DNA from 2 places in the Streptomyces ambofaciens ATCC 23877 genome. Region 2 is predicted to be linked to the other one. Evidence: riboswitches for the same ligand, from Rfam matches in the RefSeq annotation. Region 2 holds a riboswitch; the other holds the start of a gene.
What was found. A riboswitch is a leader RNA that binds a small molecule or an ion and turns the genes downstream of it on or off. The one in region 2 is predicted to bind glycine.
Positions count from the first base shown of each region.

Region 1: linked by a shared signal. The riboswitch ahead of gcvP (aminomethyl-transferring glycine dehydrogenase) and the one ahead of gcvT (glycine cleavage system aminomethyltransferase GcvT) in region 2 are both predicted to bind glycine.

Region 1 is NZ_CP012382.1:1,457,301-1,463,474, forward strand. Features, by position in the region: gene gcvP (aminomethyl-transferring glycine dehydrogenase) at 1-1,303, opposite strand, end outside; glycine riboswitch at 1,482-1,577, opposite strand; gene SAM23877_RS06585 (PRC-barrel domain-containing protein) at 1,716-2,093, shown strand; gene SAM23877_RS06590 (DNA polymerase IV) at 2,115-3,551, opposite strand; gene SAM23877_RS06595 (MerR family transcriptional regulator) at 3,597-4,280, opposite strand; gene SAM23877_RS06600 (bifunctional nuclease family protein) at 4,474-4,947, opposite strand; gene ftsR (transcriptional regulator FtsR) at 5,032-5,769, opposite strand; gene SAM23877_RS42060 (zinc-ribbon and FHA domain-containing protein) at 5,813-6,174, opposite strand, start outside.
Region 2 is NZ_CP012382.1:5,527,634-5,533,807, forward strand. Features, by position in the region: gene SAM23877_RS24715 (L-serine ammonia-lyase) at 1-855, opposite strand, end outside; gene glyA (serine hydroxymethyltransferase) at 953-2,215, opposite strand; gene gcvH (glycine cleavage system protein GcvH) at 2,231-2,608, opposite strand; gene gcvT (glycine cleavage system aminomethyltransferase GcvT) at 2,741-3,874, opposite strand; glycine riboswitch at 3,914-4,030, opposite strand; glycine riboswitch at 4,031-4,125, opposite strand; gene SAM23877_RS24735 (AAA family ATPase) at 4,305-4,973, shown strand; gene SAM23877_RS24740 (enhanced serine sensitivity protein SseB) at 5,049-5,852, shown strand; gene SAM23877_RS24745 (enhanced serine sensitivity protein SseB C-terminal domain-containing protein) at 6,064-6,174, shown strand, end outside.

The sequences.
Region 1 (6,174 bases), 4.1 Mb from region 2:
TGGTCTCGTCGCAGGCGAAGGAGACGTGGTCCGCGTCGACGAGGCGCAGGTTGATGCCGTTCTCGCGGGCGGCGTGGACGATGTCGGCGGCCCGGCCGGGCACCCGCGCGGTGACCGTGTCGAAGTAGGCGCCGTGGACGATCTCGACGCCGCCGGCCGCGAGCCCCGCCGCGATGAGCGAGGCGTACCGGTGGGTGCGCCGCGCGATGGCCCGCAGTCCCTCGGGCCCGTGGTACACGGCGTACATGCCGGCCATGACGGCGAGCAGCACCTGGGCGGTGCAGATGTTGCTGGTGGCCTTCTCGCGGCGGATGTGCTGCTCGCGGGTCTGCAGGGCGAGGCGGTAGGCCCTGTTGCCGTCGGCGTCCACCGAGACACCGACCAGGCGGCCGGGCAGGCTGCGCGCGAACTTCTCGCGCACCGCCATGTAACCGGCGTGCGGACCGCCGAAGCCCATCGGCACGCCGAAGCGCTGGGTGGTGCCGACGGCGATGTCCGCGCCCAGCTCACCGGGCGACGTCAGCAGGGTGAGGGCGAGCAGGTCGGCGGCGACGGTGACGAGCGCGCCGAGTTCGTGCGCCCGGTCGATGACCGGCTTGATGTCGCGGACGGCTCCGGAGGCGCCCGGGTACTGGATGAGGACGCCGTTGATCTCCCGCTCGGCGACCTCGGCCGGGATGCCCTCGCTCAGGTCGGCGACGACGACCTCGACACCGGTCGGTTCGGCGCGGGTCCGTATCACGGCGACGGTCTGCGGCAGCGCGTCGGCGTCGACGAGGAACAGGCCCTTCTTGTTCTTGCCCATGCGCCGGGACAGCGCCATCGCCTCGGCGGCGGCGGTGCCCTCGTCCAGCAGCGAGGCGCCGGAGGTGGGCAGGCCGGTCAGCTCGGCGACCATCGTCTGGAAGTTGAGCAGCGCCTCCAGGCGGCCCTGGCTGATCTCCGGCTGGTACGGGGTGTACGCGGTGTACCAGGCCGGGTTCTCCATGACGTTGCGCAGGATGACCGGGGGCGTGAAGGTGCCGTAGTAGCCGAGTCCGATCATGGAGTCGAGGACCTGGTTGCGGTCGGCGAGCGAACGCAGTTCGGCCAGCACCTCGGCCTCGGAGCGCGCGCCGGGCAGGTCCAGCGCGTCGGCGTTCTTGATCACATCCGGCACCGCGGCGGCCGTCAGCTCGTCGAGCGAACCGTAGCCGACCTGCGCGAGCATCTTGGCCCGGGCCTCGTCGTCGGGGCCGATGTGGCGCTGCTCGAACGGCACTGCCTGTTCGAGCTCGGAGAGCGAAATGCGAGGGGCGGTCATTGCGGAGGCCTCCTGGTCTGACGACCTTCGAGGGGCACCACGGCACGGGTACCCGGACGGCCTCCCCCTCTGTCATCTCGACCTGAGAGCTTCACCGGGGCGGCCCGAAGGCTCCACCCGGCTTTCACCGTCGGTGAGAGCGGACGCCGTCGACACCCGCTCTGCTTTCCAGAGTGACCTCGTCCATGCGGTACGTGAGCCTGAGAGATTCCGGGGAGGATTTGCTCCTTCGGCGCCTCCGGAGGTGTCCGGAGGACTCTCCCGCACGGGGTCAGCAGCCGTTTGCCAGCGTACCAGCGCGCTCGCCGCACGGACCTTCGAGTGGCCGACCCGCCGTATGTGCTCTTTTGTAGTACTTACGGATGATTCGGCGGCTGGTGTGCGACCCCAGTGCGACCAAGTGGAGGGCCCCGTGCGTACTGACATCGACCCCCGGAACCTGATCGGCCGCAAGGCGTTCGACCGCAACGGCACCCGGATCGGCACCGTCGACGAGGTCTACCTCGACGACGCGACCGGCGCCCCGGAGTGGGCGGCCATACGCACCGGCCTGTTCAGCAGGGACGCCTTCGTGCCCCTGGAGCCGAGCGAACTGGTCGAGGGCGCGCTGCGGGTGCCCTTCGAACGGACGCTGATCAAGGAGGCTCCCGACTTCGGTGTCGGCCGCCACCTCTCGCCGGAGCAGGAACTGCAGCTCTACCACCACTACGGACTCGACGTGGCCGCGCCCGCCCCGCTCCCCGACCGCGACTTCGGCAAGCTGGCCGGTCAGGGCAAGGAAGAGAGCTGACGATCCCGCCCCCGGGACCCGTCACCAACCGGGAGCCGGACGCTCGTACCCCGACGCACCGGCGCCCGCCTCCGTCTCCGGGCCCGACTCGGCGGGGGCGGCCCCCGCGTCCCCGGGTCCTCGCGGCACGGCCGGAACCAGCGGCAGCGGATCCGCCGGCGTCAGATCCGGATCGTCCACCGGGAAGGTCCGTACCCGTCCGACCTGCGAGTACGGCGTTTCGAACCGCACGGTGACCCGCCCCAGTCCGCTGCCCTGCACCCACCCGTGCCCGTACTCCCTGTGCCGCACGTCGTGCCCCGGCGGCCACCGTCGCTCGGTGGGCGCCGGCGCGTGTCTCTCCTCGGCGGGCTCGGGCTCCTCGGCGAGTTCGCCGGAGCGGTCCCCGGCCGCCTGCGCGAACAGGTCCTCCTGCGTGTAGTCGGCCAGCCCGCTGACGCCGACCCCCAGCAGCCGTACACCGCCCGTGGTGTCCACCGAGTCCAGCAGCCGGGCCGCCGCCTCGCGCACCACCGCCGGATCGTCCGTGGGCCCGCGCAGGGTCTCGGACCGCGTCAGCGTGGAGAAGTCGAACCTGCGCACCTTGAGCACGATCGTCCGCCCGGAGAGCCCCGACCCGCGAAGCCGCCGCACACACCGCTCCGCCAGCCGTCCCACCTCCACACCGACCCGCACCCGGTCGTGGATGTCCACGTCGTAGGTGTCCTCGACCGACACCGACTTCGTCTCCCGCTCCGACACCACCGGCCGGTCGTCGCGGGCCAGGGCCATGGCGTACAGAGCGTGCCCGTGCGCCTTGCCCAGCAGCCGTACGAGCTCGTCCTCACCCGCCTCCGCCAGCTCGCCGACCGTGGTGATCCCGGCGCGCCGCAGGTGGTCGCCGGTCGCCGGCCCCACCCCGGGCAGCGTGCGCACGGACATCGGCTCCAGCATGGCCCGCTCCGTGCCCGGCCGGATCAGGACCAGGCCGTCCGGCTTGGCCTCCTCCGAGGCGATCTTGGCCAGCATCTTGGAAGCCGCGAGTCCCACCGATCCGGTGAGGCCGGTGAAGGCGCGGATGTCCGTGCGCAGCCGCGCACCGGCCAGCCGCGCCGACGCCGCGTCCCAGGCCGCCCCACCGGCCTCCAGGTCCACGAACGCCTCGTCCAGGCTCAGCGGCTCCACGAGGGGCGACAGCGCCCGCAGCAGCCGCATCACCTGCTCGCTGATCGACCGGTAGAGCTCGAAGCGCGGCACGAGGTACGCGGCGTGGGGCGCCAGCCGCCGGGCCTGGCCCATGGGCATCGCCGAGTGCACGCCGAAGACCCGCGCCTCGTACGAGCAGGTGGCGACCACCCCGCGCGGCCCCAGACCGCCCACGACCACGGCCTTCCCGCGCAGGCTCGGCTTGGACGCCTGCTCCACCGAGGCGAAGAAGGCGTCCATGTCGAGATGCAGGATCGTGGGCGCGGTTCTCACCCCTCCGATGCTGCCCTACGCCACTGACAACGCCGCGGGCGGTGTTCAGACCGCCCGGTTGCGACGCCGCGCCAGCTCGTCCGCCGGATTGTGCCCGACCAGGGTCTCCCCCGTGTCGACGCGCTCCCCGTGCAGCTGCGACAGCGCGCTCTCGACGTCCCGCCACACCACGCCCACGGCGATGCCGAAGATGCCCTGGCCGCCCTGGAGCAGGGCGTGCACCTCGTCGGGCGACGTGCACTCGTGGACCGTGGCGCCGTCACTCATCAGCGTCATCCGCTCCAGGTCCTGGAAGCCGCGCTCCCTGAGGTGCTGGACCGCGGTGCGGATGTTCTGCAGTGACACCCCGGTGTCGAGGAAGCGCTTGACGATCTTCAGCACGACGACGTCGCGGAAGCTGTACAGACGCTGTGTCCCCGAACCGTGCGCGGGCCGCACGCTGGGCTCGACGAGACCCGTGCGGGCCCAGTAGTCGAGCTGCCGGTAGGTGATTCCGGCGGCCGCGCAGGCCGTGGGCCCGCGGTAGCCGATCTGCTCGGACGCCATGGACGTCGCCCCTCCGCTGCTCGGCACGGCAGCCGGCCGCTGCGGAGCCGGGTCGGCCGCGCCACCCTGCTGGGGATACCCCCCGCTCGCGCGGAGCCGAGAGCTCGGGGGAGGGTACGGTCCACTCTCCCCGAGGCTGTGCCCGGGGCCACCCCCAGCCGTACCGTCGCCGCTGATTCTCACGCCGACCTCCGTCCTTGACCTGCCTCCTCGAAGGTAGGCAGTCACCAAGGGTGCGTCAACGATCGCCACACTCGGCACGCCGAGTGATAATCACCCTAAGAGTGGTTTCGCGTGCCCCAACACGGGGAATGGCTAGCCGAATGTGCCTGGAAGGGGCCGTACAGCACCGCGCTCCACCTCCGCCTCGCCCGGCTCACTGGTTGCTGGTCCCGAAGTCCTCCGGGGAGATCTGGTCGAGGAACTCGCGGAACTTCTCGACCTCGTCCTCCTGCTCGTCCGGGATGGCGATGCCGGCGTCGTCGAGCACCGCGTCGCTTCCGTAGATCGGCGTTCCGGTGCGCAGGGCGAGCGCTATGGCGTCGGACGGCCTGGCGCTCACCTCGACACCGCTGGCGAAGACCAGCTCGGCGTAGAAGACCCCGTCCCGCAGGTCCGTGATGCGCACTTCCGTGAGCTCCTGGCCGACTGCTTCCAGCACGTCCTTGAACAGGTCGTGGGTCAGCGGCCGCGCGGGGGACATCCCCTGCTGGGCGAAGGCGATCGCCGTCGCCTCCCCCGGCCCGATCCAGATGGGAAGGAAACGGTCGCCTCCCACCTCGCGCAGCAGCACGATCGGTTGGTTGGAGGGCATCTCGACCCGGACACCTACGACATCGAGCTCGTTCACACAGCAACCCTAGGCCGTGCTCGGGACCTTTGGGTAGTCGGGCCGGGATCGGGCGGGTGATCCGGCTCTCGGAGTACGTCCGTTTCAGGGCAGCCGCACGCCGAGGGCGGTCTGCACCAGCGCCGCGTGCAGCTTCACCGCCAGTCCCGCCAGCTCCTTGGTGCGGGCTTCCGCGTGTGCCCTGGTCTGGGGGTTGCGGTGACGCCTCAGCGGCGCGACCACCTGGTCGACGAGGCCCGCCTCGCGGTCGGCGGCGGCCTTCATGACGCGCAGGTGGCGCGGCTCGATCCCGAACCTTCCCAGTTCGACCACTAGCGACGCCACGGTGGCCGCCTCGGCGTCGTAGGCCCCGTCGGCCAGGGGAGCGACGAGTCCGTACGACTCCCACTCCTTCAGCTCCTGCTCGCCGATTCCGGCCGCGACGAGCAGCTCGTCCCGGCCGATCCTGGCGGCCGTGGGTCCGTCGGCCTGCTCCGGTCGGGCCTCTGCGTCCCGCTGCCTGCCCAGTGACGGCAGGGGCACGGCCTCGCCCCGCTCCATGGCGTCCAGATGCTCGCGGATCACCTTCAGCGGCAGGTAGTGGTCGCGCTGCATGCGCAGCACCTGCCCCAGGCGCTCGACGTCGTGCGCGCTGAACTTGCGGTACCCGGCCGGCGTCCGCCGCGGCTCGACGAGCCCTTCGGACTCCAGGAACCGGATCTTGGAGATGGTGATGTCGGGAAACTCGTCACGCAGCGCGTTCAGCACCGTGCCGATGCTCATCAGCCCACTGTCCGCGGCGGCGGCGCCGTGCCCGGCACCGCCGCTCGGTGTATGAAGCATGGACCTTCCCTGGGGGTTCCCCGGGTGGAGGCCCGGGGGCGGGTCAGTAACCCCGCTGGCTCGCGTAGAAGACCAGCCGGTACTTGCCGATCTGCACCTCGTCGCCGTTCGACAGGGCGACCTGGTCGATGCGCTCGCGGTTGACGTACGTGCCGTTCAGGCTGCCGACGTCGGCCACCGTGAACGAACCGTCCGGACTGCGGCGGAACTCGACGTGGCGGCGGGAGACCGTCACGTCGTCCAGGAAGATGTCGCTCTGCGGGTGGCGCCCGGCGGTGGTCAGCTCGCCGTCCAGCAGGAAGCGGCTGCCCGAGTTCGGGCCACGGCGCACCACCAGGAGCGCGGAGCCCAGCGGCAGCGCGTCGACGGCGGCCTGCGCCTCGGGCGAGAGAGCCGGGACCGCGG
Region 2 (6,174 bases):
GGCCGTGACGACCCGGCCGCCGGCCGCGTTCTCCTCGTTCACCGCCATGGCGTAGAGCGTGATCCACTCCATGGCCAGGGCCTGCGGGTCGCCCTCCGAGCGGAGCTTGCGCGCGGTGTTCGCGGCGCGGCGGCGGACCTTGAGGCCGCCGGGGAGTATGCCCTCGCGGGACATGCCGCGGTCCACGCAGGCCCGCATCGCGTGCCAGATCTCCAGCAGACCCTCGCGGATCTCGTCCTCGTCGCGCCAGGCCCGCTCGTTCTCCAGCATCAGGGCGGAGATGGACAGGCCCGTCTCGCGGGCCAGCCGCAGCAGCTCGTCGCCGGTGCGGAAGGGGTACTTCAGCACGGTGTCGTCGAGCACGATGCGGTCCGCGCCCACCGCGTCCTCGTCGACGACGAAGCCGCCGCCGACCGAGTAGTAGGTCTTGGTCAGCACCTCGGCACCCTGCGCGTCGTGCGCCCACAGCGTCATGCCGTTGGCGTGGTAGGGGAGCGCCTTGCGGCGGTGCAGCACCATGTCGTCGTCGTAGGAGAAGGCGATCTCGTGCTCGCCGAGGAGGCTGATGCGGCCGGAGGACCGGATCGTCTCCACGCGCTCGTCGGCCGTCTCCACGTCCACCGTGCGCGGCGAGTCGCCCTCCAGGCCGAGCAGCACCGCCTTGGGGGTGCCGTGGCCGTGGCCGGTGGCGCCGAGCGAGCCGTAGAGCTCGGCCCGGACCGAGGCGACGGAGCCCAGCAGTTCCTCGCTGCGCAGCCGGCGGGCGAACATGCGGGCCGCGCGCATCGGGCCGACCGTGTGGGAGCTCGACGGGCCGATGCCGATCGAGAACAGGTCGAAGACCGAGATGGCCACGGGGACTCCTCAATACGGGGGTGGTGCAGAGGTGGTGCTTCGGGGGTGGGGCGCCGGGCTCGCTTGTGGCGGGCACGGCGCCCCGGACACGCGGTGTCTACTTGTTCAGACCCGGGTACAGCGGGTGCTTGTCGGCCAGGGTCTTCACCCGGGCCTTGAGGGCCTGGGCGTCGTAGGACGGCTTCAGCGCCTCGGCGATCACGTCCGCGACCTCGGCGAAGTCCTCGGCCGTGAAGCCGCGGGTCGCCAGGGCCGGCGTACCGATGCGCAGACCGGAGGTCACCATCGGCGGACGCGGGTCGTTCGGGACGGCGTTGCGGTTGACCGTGATGCCGACCTCGTGGAGACGGTCCTCGGCCTGCTGGCCGTCCAGCTCGGAGTCGCGCAGGTCGACGAGGACCAGGTGGACGTCCGTGCCGCCGGTCAGGACCGACACGCCCGCCGCCTTGGCGTCGTCCTTCACCAGGCGCTCGGCCAGGATGCGGGCGCCTTCCAGCGTACGACGCTGGCGCTCCTTGAAGTCCTCGCTCGCGGCGACCTTGAAGGCGACGGCCTTGGCGGCCACCACGTGCTCCAGCGGGCCACCCTGCTGACCGGGGAAGACGGCGGAGTTGATCTTCTTGGCCAGCTCGGCCGTGGAGAGGATCACACCGCCGCGCGGGCCGCCCAGCGTCTTGTGGGTGGTGGTCGTCACGACGTGGGCGTGCGGGACCGGGTTCGGGTGCAGGCCCGCCGCGACCAGACCGGCGAAGTGCGCCATGTCGACCATCAGGTAGGCGCCGACCTCGTCCGCGACCTTGCGGAACGCGGCGAAGTCCAGCTGACGGGGGTAGGCCGACCAGCCGGCCACGATCAGCTTGGGCCGGTGCTCCTTGGCGAGGCGCTCCACCTCGGCCATGTCCACCTGGCCGTCGTCGCCGACGTGGTAGGGGACGACGTCGTAGAGCTTGCCGGAGAAGTTGATCTTCATGCCGTGGGTCAGGTGCCCGCCGTGGGCGAGGTTCAGACCCATGATCGTGTCGCCCGGCTTGAGCAGCGCGAACATCGCGGCCGCGTTGGCCTGGGCGCCCGAGTGCGGCTGCACGTTGGCGTGCTCGGCGCCGAAGAGCGCCTTGACCCGGTCGATGGCGATCTGCTCGACGACGTCGACGTGCTCGCAGCCGCCGTAGTAGCGGCGGCCGGGGTAGCCCTCGGCGTACTTGTTGGTGAGGACCGAGCCCTGGGCCTCCATGACCGCGACCGGAGCGAAGTTCTCCGAGGCGATCATCTCCAGGGTGGACTGCTGGCGGTCCAGCTCGGCGTCGACGGCGGCGGCGACGTCGGGGTCGAGCTCGTGCAGGGGTGTGTTCAGAAGCGACATGCGGTCCGTGACTCCTCAGCCGGCGGTGAAGGCGGTGTACTCGTCGGCGGAGAGCAGGTCGGCGGGCTCGTCCGTGATCCGTACCTTGAAGAGCCAGCCGCCCTCGAAGGGCGCGGAGTTCACCAGCGACGGGTCGTTGACGACGTCCTCGTTGACCTCGGTGACCTCGCCGGAGACGGGGGAGTACAGGTCGGAGACCGACTTGGTGGACTCCAGTTCACCGCAGGTCTCGCCCGCGGAGACGGAGTCGCCGACCTCGGGGAGCTGGACGAAGACCACGTCACCGAGCGCGTTGGCCGCGTGCTCCGTGATGCCGACCGTCGAGGCGCCGTCCTCGGCGCCCGACAGCCACTCGTGCTCCTTGCTGTAGCGCAGCTGCTGGGGGTTGCTCATGGCCTGAATTCTCCTGTACGCGGGGGAGTGCTGGTGAGGGGGGTGACGCGAGGGGGACTGCTGAAACCCCTGGTGGGCGGCGGGCGCCGGGAAGGGGCGCGCGCGGAGCGGCCGGGCCCCGCCGACCAGTGTCTACTTCTGGCGCTTGTAGAACGGCAGCGCCACGACCTCGTACGGCTCGTGGCTGCCCCGGATGTCCACGCCGACACCCGGGGTCCCCGGAGCCGCGTGCGCCGGGTCGACGTACGCCATGGCGATCGGCTTGCCCAGCGTCGGCGACGGGGCGCCGGAGGTGACCTCGCCGATGACCTCGCCGCCGGCGACGACCGGGTACCCGGCGCGCGGGACCCGGCGGCCCTCGGCGACCAGGCCGACCAGGACGCGGGGAGGCTTCGAGGCGGCGCGCTCGGCGGCCTCGGTCAGCGCCGCGCGGCCCACGAAGTCGCCCTCCTTCTCGAACTTCACCACGCGGCCCAGGCCGGCGTCGAAGGGCGTCAGCGCGGTCGTCAGCTCGTGCCCGTACAGCGGCATGCCGGCCTCCAGGCGGAGCGTGTCCCGGCAGGACAGGCCGCAGGGGACCAGCCCGGCGCCCTCGCCCGCCCGGGTCAGCGCCCGCCACAGCTCGACGGCGTGCTCCGGCTTCACGAAGAGCTCGAAGCCGTCCTCGCCGGTGTAGCCGGTGCGCGCGATGAGCGCGGGCACGCCGGCCACGGTGCCGGGCAGGCCGGCGTAGTACTTCAGGCCGTCCAGATCGGCGTCGGTGAGGCTCTTCAGGATGGCCGGGGACTCGGGGCCCTGTACGGCGAGCAGCGCGTAGGCGTCGCGGTCGTCGCGCACCTCGGCGTCGAAGCCGGCGGCCCGCTCGGTGAGCGCGTCCAGCACCACCTGGGCGTTGGAGGCGTTGGCGACGACCATGTAGTGGGGAGCGCCGGCCTCGGTGTCGGCGAGCCGGTAGACGATCAGGTCGTCCAGGATGCCGCCGTCCTCGCGGCAGATCATGGTGTAGCGGGCGCGGCCCGGCTTCACGCTGCCGATGTTGCCGACCAGCGCGAAGTTCAGCAGGTCGGCGGCGGCCGGTCCGGTGACCGTGATCTCGCCCATGTGCGAGAGGTCGAAGAGCCCGGCCCGGGTGCGCACCGCGACGTGCTCGTCGCGCTCGGAGCCGTAGCGCAGAGGCATGTCCCAGCCGGCGAAGTCGGTCATCGTCGCGCCCAGCGCGCGATGCGTGGCGTCGAGCGCGGTGCGGCGGAGTTCGGTACTGCTCATCGGTCGGTCGTCTCCCAGGACAGGACGTGGCGAGGTCGATCCTCCCCATCTGTCATCGGAACCTGAGAGGTTCGCCATGACCACCGGAGCGCGGCGGTCAGGACTTGCACCTTGGGTGGGGCAGCCGTCGCGCGGCGGCCCGCTTTTCAGATGTGCCTCGCCCACGCGGTAACGGTGCCTGAGAGATTCAAGGGAGGGACTTGCTCCTTCGGCGCCCCGGCGACGGCCGGGGACTCTCCCGCGCGGATTCAAACGGCCGGTATGCAGTTGGCGCCGCCATCATTGCACGACCGGCCGATCCGTGGCAGACCGTGATCTGTAACCGGCTTGTGGCAGTAAGCGAACGAAAACGCGAGACCTGCGCATTACCTTCTCTTTACACTCGACGGGGATGGGAACTCGTGAACCGCCCCAGGGGAGGACGATCACGGTGAACAGGACCACGGCGTACGCCACCACCACGGGTCTCGCGCTGCCCGAGCAGCCCGCCGCCCCGGCCCCGGAGAAGTGCGCCGAACTGCCCGCACCCGTCGTCCGCGACCTGCGGGACCGCGGCGGCCACAGCCCGCACGCCCTGCTCTTCGGACCCCGGGACCTGGTGGTGATCACCGGCCTGCCCGGAAGCGGCAAGTCCACGCTGATGGAGCGCACCGTGCGCGGCCCGCGCATCGACTCCCAGGACACCCGCGACGCCTGGGACCGCCGCATGCCGCGCTGGCTGCCGTACGCGCTCTACCGCCCCCTCGTCCGCCTCGCCCACTACGCGGGGCTGCGCCGCGCCCTGCGCTCCGGCGAGGGCGTGGTCGTGCACGACTGCGGCACCCAGGCCTGGGTGCGCGGCTGGCTGGCCCGCGAGGCGCGGCGCCGGGAGGGCACCCTGCACCTGCTGCTGATCGACGTCGACGCCGACGAGGCGCTGGCCGGCCAGCGCGAGCGCGGCCGGGGCGTCTCGCGGTACGCGTTCCTGCGGCACCGCTCGGCCAACACCCGCCTGCTGCGCGCGATCACCGAGGGCTCGCTGCCCGTCGGCTGCACCTCGGCGATCCTGCTGGACCGGGAGGCCGCGGGCGTGCTGCGCCGGATCGCCTTCACGGGGTGACACGCCGTAGGCCCCCGGTACCGAACGGGTTAGCCTTTTCAGCCACAGCAGCGGTACCAGGCAGGCGGTAGGCAGATGGACATCCCAGGGGGCCTCCCGGCGGACTTCTCCGCCGGCTTCCCGGCGCAGGCGCACCCCCACCCCCACGGCGGGTGGCCCGGCAACGAGCTGGAGGAGGTGCTGTCCGCCTCCCTCGGCGTACCGGGCGCCGGCGGCCGGATCGTGGAGGTCCTCGGCCGCAGCTTCCTGTGGATACCCCTGCCGAACGGCGGCGGCCCGGGCAGCGGCCCCCTCGACCTGCCCTCGCTGGAGATCGAGGGCCAGGCCTACGTGCCGGTGTTCAGCTCCGAGGAGCAGCTGCGCCAGGTCGCCGGCCCGCAGATGTCGTACACCGTCGCCCCCGCCGCGGAGTTCGCCCGCGGTCTGCCCCCGCAGATCGGCATCGCCGTGAACCCGGACGGCGTGGTCGGCATCCCGCTGCCGCCTCCGGCCGTGGCCGAGCTGTGCCGGGCCGGCCGCACCCCGCTCGACGGGCCCGCGTCCGGCGGCCGGGTCCGCCTCTTCGAGCCGGACTGGCAGGACGACCCGGTGGACTTCCTCGCCGCGGCCTCCGCCGAGTTCGCCGCCGTCGGCGTGGTGCGCACCGCCCGCCGCTGCATGGCCGCCGTCGAGACCGCCGACCCGGTCATGTTCGTCGGCGTCGAGCTCACCCACTGGGAGGGCGACGCCCGTGCCCTGCCCCTGGACGCCCTGGGCCGAGCCCTCGCCCAGGCCCCCCTGAAGACCCAGGTCAACCTGGTCCTCCTGGAGGCGGCCCAGGACCCGGTCTGCGACTGGATGCGCGCGCACGTCCGCCCGTTCTACGACCGGGGCCTGTGAGAAACGGTCCACGGGACTTGCGGACGCCGGCCGGGGCGGCCGGCCAGGGGCGCGGGACGGTGACACGTGCGGCTCCGCCGCGTGGGCGCGATGGGCCGCGACGGGCCCGCGCCCGCGAACGGACGAAGCACCCGAGCTCATAGGCGCCCCTCGCCCGGCGGAGCCTTAAGCTGGTTTCACAACCGGGGAACTTCTCGAAGGGGCGATACGCGTGAGCGCCAGCGGCACCACGACCGGGCAGGTCGAGCACATGCTCCGCCAGGTGACGCCCGGGCGCTACGACGCCTACGAGGCCCTGCTGCGCGCGCTCGCCACCCCCGCC